Regions from separate parts of the Halobacillus sp. AWH4_228 genome, predicted to be linked through region 1. Evidence: riboswitches for the same ligand, from Rfam matches in the RefSeq annotation. Region 1 holds a riboswitch; the other holds the start of a gene.
The links. Region 1 has a riboswitch for FMN ahead of ribD (bifunctional diaminohydroxyphosphoribosylaminopyrimidine deaminase/5-amino-6-(5-phosphoribosylamino)uracil reductase RibD). Riboswitches for the same ligand answer to the same signal wherever they lie in the genome.
Positions count from the first base shown of each region.

Region 2: it holds a riboswitch for FMN, as region 1 does, so the genes downstream of both, ACXADP_RS06460 (ECF transporter S component) here and ribD (bifunctional diaminohydroxyphosphoribosylaminopyrimidine deaminase/5-amino-6-(5-phosphoribosylamino)uracil reductase RibD) in region 1, are expected to answer to the same signal.

Region 1 is NZ_JBSWTE010000001.1:686,299-688,694, reverse strand. It holds gene ribE (riboflavin synthase) at 1-230, opposite strand, end outside; gene ribD (bifunctional diaminohydroxyphosphoribosylaminopyrimidine deaminase/5-amino-6-(5-phosphoribosylamino)uracil reductase RibD) at 230-1,324, opposite strand; FMN riboswitch at 1,456-1,605, opposite strand; gene ACXADP_RS03420 (glycoside hydrolase family 13 protein) at 2,050-2,396, shown strand, end outside.
Region 2 is NZ_JBSWTE010000001.1:1,305,568-1,307,963, reverse strand. It holds gene ACXADP_RS06465 (hypothetical protein) at 9-317, opposite strand; gene ACXADP_RS06460 (ECF transporter S component) at 554-1,156, opposite strand; FMN riboswitch at 1,317-1,463, opposite strand; gene ACXADP_RS06455 (hypothetical protein) at 1,657-2,367, shown strand.

The sequences.
Region 1 (2,396 bases):
TGCTTTAATTCATGGATGTTGGTGGCGCGGTATGTTTCCGGCATCACATCAAAGGATGCGGTATCCTTCGTATAATCTGTCACGGTCAGACAGACACCGTTAATGGAAATACTGTCCCCAAGCTTGATATCTTCCAGAATTTTGGATGCAGCAATCTTTATCTCCAAAGCTTCCGTTTTACTTTTAACGGACTGCAGTGTTCCTATTTCTTCTACAATTCCTGTAAACATTAGGATTCCCCTTTTCTTATCGAAACAATTTTAATATCTTCTCCAAGCTGTTCGGTCGATACAAACTCAAAAGATGTCACCTGTTTCAACTGTTGGATGCCGCGGCCGGCAACCGGGGTCAGTGCTTCTTTTCCACCGATCAATTTGGGAGCAATATACGTAATCGTCTCATTCACCTTTCCTGATCTGACAAAAGCGTCGGCAATGGTGGCCCCTCCTTCAACAAGGAGAGAGGTGACCTTGTGCTTTCCTAAATAGCGCAGGACTTCTCCAGGATCGATGGTGCGGCCAAGCGGAATGACGTGGACATGGGCATGCTCTTCAAGAATCAGACGCTTTTCATCCGGTATATCCGCTGACGTGAAAATCCACGTTGGAGATTCATTATTTTGTATCAGATTCGAAGCAGTCGGAATACGAAGATGCGTATCGAGGACAAGACGGATCGGATGCTTTCCGCCACCCGGAATTCTTGTCGTCAATGTCGGATTATCCATCATGACCGTATTGATCCCGACTAGAATCGCGTCCGATTGATGACGATAGCGGTGTCCGTCCTGCCGCGCCTCTTCTCCTGTGATCCATTGACTCTCTCCACTGGCGGTGGCAATCTTCCCGTCAAGGCTCATCGCTGTCTTTAAACGGACATAAGGTTCACCTGTTTGAATGTAATGAAAGAAGGCACGATTCAGTTCATCTGCCTCGTCTTTCAAAACACCCGTCCGGACCTCCACGCCCTGCCGCTTCATCATTTCAATGCCCCGGCCGGAAACTTTAGGGTTCGGATCCGATGAAGCCGTAACGGCCCGGCGGATGCCTGCCTTCACGACAGCTTCAGCACACGGAGGTGTCCGTCCATGATGGCTGCACGGTTCAAGAGTGACATAGATGTCCGCGCCTTCCGCTTTTTCTCCTGCCATCCGTAGTGCGTGCACTTCCGCATGAGGTTCACCAGCCTTCACATGCACGCCTATACCGACGACTTGATTATCTTTGACCACAATGGCGGCTACTGAAGGGTTGGGACTCGTCTGGCCGACCGTTTCCCTGGCCATCTGTACAGCCATTGCCATGTACTGCTCATCACGCTCCATCTTCATCACCTGCTCTTTTTCCATAAAAATAACCCTGAAGAAGACATACTTCTCCAGGGTCTTAAACGTCATTTTTTTGCGTACAGCAAACAAAGGGTACACGTGTTGCATGAACGGTACCGATACGTTTCCACAACCTTCTCCCATCCAGACTTTAACTGTCGGCTTTGGAATTTCACCAAATCAGGGAGAACCGTGCTTAACACTGATTCTCCGTCGCGGGCTGAGAGCATAAGCTCATTACCGCCGGCTGGGACTTTCACCCGACCCCGAAGGTTTCCATATTCAGTTGAATTACTTTAAATATATATGAAATCCCCATCTGCCGCAATCCTTAAGGTTTAAACAGCACCCATTAAGGCTATGTACTCATAAAACTGACCGCCCTTATGATGGGCACACGGATAACTGTCCACCGGATTCACGCCGCTTTGTTGTGAAATCAACAGGATTCATGACAGCCTTTCAACATCCTCAACAGAAGATGCACCACCTGATTTTAACAATCCAATGATGTGTAAGCCTGCTCTTTTCACGAACCTCCTATTGTAAAGCAGAAGAAAATCAGCTAGTATAGATTTATCAGGAAAACGTTTGCATAATAAGATATATTTTTAGATTTTCATGGTTATGGTTATTGAATAAACAAGCTGTTTATTCAATCATTCTCACTGAGAAAACGTTTGCATATCACGAATGATTTTATTAGGAAAGAGGGGCTGTATATGGAACGGGTATGGTGGAAAGAAGCGGTAGGATATCAAGTTTACCCTAGAAGTTTTCAGGATTCAAATGGAGATGGGATCGGCGATCTGCAGGGAATGATCAGCCGTCTGGACTATTTGAAGGATATGGGCATTGATTTCATTTGGATCTGCCCAATGTACAAATCCCCGAAGGATGATAACGGTTATGACATTTCCGATTATCAGGACATCCTGGATGAATTCGGAACGATGGAGGATTTCGACGAGCTGCTTAAGGAAGTGCATAAACGTGACATGAAGTTGATCATCGACCTCGTCCTCAACCATACAAGTGATGAACATCCATGGTTTTTGGAATCCCGGAA
Region 2 (2,396 bases), 620 kb from region 1:
CTTTTTTGTCAATCCATCTCACGAAGCTGTTCGGAAGGTTCTTCATCTAAATCCGGCTCTTCTTCGTCCATATTGAACGGCGTATCCCGTTCCCCGTTCTGACGCACATCCCTTTCATAATCCCGTCTCATTTCATCGATGTCCTGGTGCTCCCGGTTGTTGCGGAAACGCTGTTCCTCCGGCATTTCATTCCTATCTGTACGTTCATAACGGGCAGGCTCATAATTGATATCCTCCGGCCCATCCTCGTTCCCGTTCATTCCGCAGCCACTTAATGTAACCATCACCAGCAAAGCAGCTCCCATGATTTTTTTCATCCATAAACACCTCTTTCAAAATAGTAAGAGCATGTTTACTTTCTCCTTTTACGATGCTTTTACACATGGGAGAACGCACTGGTTTTCCAGCTCATAGATAAAGACCCTGACACCCCAGCCAGCATCTTGAAAAAAACCTTATGTTTTTCTATAAGGGAAGGATATTCTTTCCTCTATATCATTTTCCTTTTCGATATAAAAAGAGCCGGCGAGTTCATAACTCGCCGGCTCTCCCTTTACGCTGCGGATGAGGACCGCGGACTTTTCTGTTCGATCCAAGGTTTCATCCGTACAAAGAGCAGGGTGAACAGTGCACTCACAATGATTCCTTTAAGAGCATTGAATGGCAGAATCCCTGCTACTACTGTTATCCATTTCACTTGTGCACTCATCGTTTCCCATCCCATGAACCAGCTGTAGGCCGGAAGGATGACAAAGTAGTTCAGTACACCCATGCCGAACGCCATAATCAGAGAACTCGTCACAAGTCCTGATACAAGCGATTTAACACTCTTGAATTTATGATAGATCATCGTAACCGGAAGGATAAACAAGAGGCCTGCGGCAAAGTTTGCGACCACTCCCACCGGATCTCCTGCACCGGTATATATAAAATAAAGACCATTTTTTAACGCTTCAACAAGGATGCCTGCTGCGGGTGTAAACATGATGCCTGCAAGCAGGGCAGGAACATCACTGAAATCCACTTTCAAGTACTGCGGAAGCAGCGGCAGCGGAAAGTTCAGCAGCATCAGAACCATGGAAATGGTCCCAAACAAAGCAATCGTAATCAATGTAAATAATTTTCTTGATGACTGAGCCGGATAACGGTTCATCATCGATCTCCCCCTTCATCTTTACACATTGATTCACATCCCAGATGAAGGTGAGCGGCTGAGCCTGACCAATAAAAAAACCCCTGAAGCATTGGGCTTAGGGATGGTCTTGGTCCACGGCTAAATAGAGGCAGCATATCTAGCATGCGCTGCCTGTTCCGCTCGACATCTTCTCCCATCCAGACTGTAACTGTCGGTCCCGGACTCTCACCAGGTCAGCCATGCAGAAGAACTGCACGGGTCACGGACTTAAAGGTCACTATGCCTTCTTACCGTCGGTCGGGAATTTCACCCTGCCCCGAAGATGGAATCAATATAATTTTGTATCTTTATTTTATACAAAACCTGTACTCTGTGCAAGCAGGAAGTTCTGACGGCCGTTTCCCTCCTCTGTTTTGATCAAAAAGCAGATCTGTTAAATCTATCATTGGCCTACACCGGCTATCCGGGGATGAATACGATACCAATGTACCACACAATATTATGGATAAAGGTGGAAAAACATGGCGAATTGCAGGAAAGTTTCCGTTCCAGGGAAACTGCCGATAAAGTTTCCTAAGAAAAAAGAGAAAGGCGAGACAAAACATGACTGTCCATCCGGATGTAAGTGTCATTTTAAAAAGCCTGAACGTAAGCCCGCCAAACTAAACAGTGACTGCTTTGTAGAAAATGCTCTGGTTGGGACAAAACAGGTTCAAAAAGTAGCTGAATCCACCCTGCCACTCGGTTTATTCGCAGCTACCGGAATTACAATTGGCAGCCTGGTGTCTGTAGAAGTCGTCCCTAATCTGGAGAATATCACTATGAACGCCCGGATCATTAAAAACAAAGTCGTCAACATTGGTTTAATTCCGGCTGTAGTGACTGTCAGTTTCCTTGATAACGATGGTGCCTTGGGAACTGGTGTATTGAATACTTCCATCCCATTCCAAGCCCACACGGATTTCCCCGGGGCATGTCCGGAAGATACCCTGACAGAAACACCACTCGAAGTCGAAGGGATTTTTACGCAGGAGGGAGTTCCCGTTGTCGATCTGGCTGGATTAGGGCTGGTAGACGGGATCATTGTGAAAATCATTCTTCAAACCACCATTACGGTTACAAGACCTGTCATTCGTGACGCGCACGGCAACGTTTGTGATTTGAACCCCAACCGCTGCAAGCAGGACACAGAAACTTCATCCTTCACTTTCTCCGGATCCGAAGACGACTAAATTTTTCATTTGGAAGGAAAGAGAGCTTA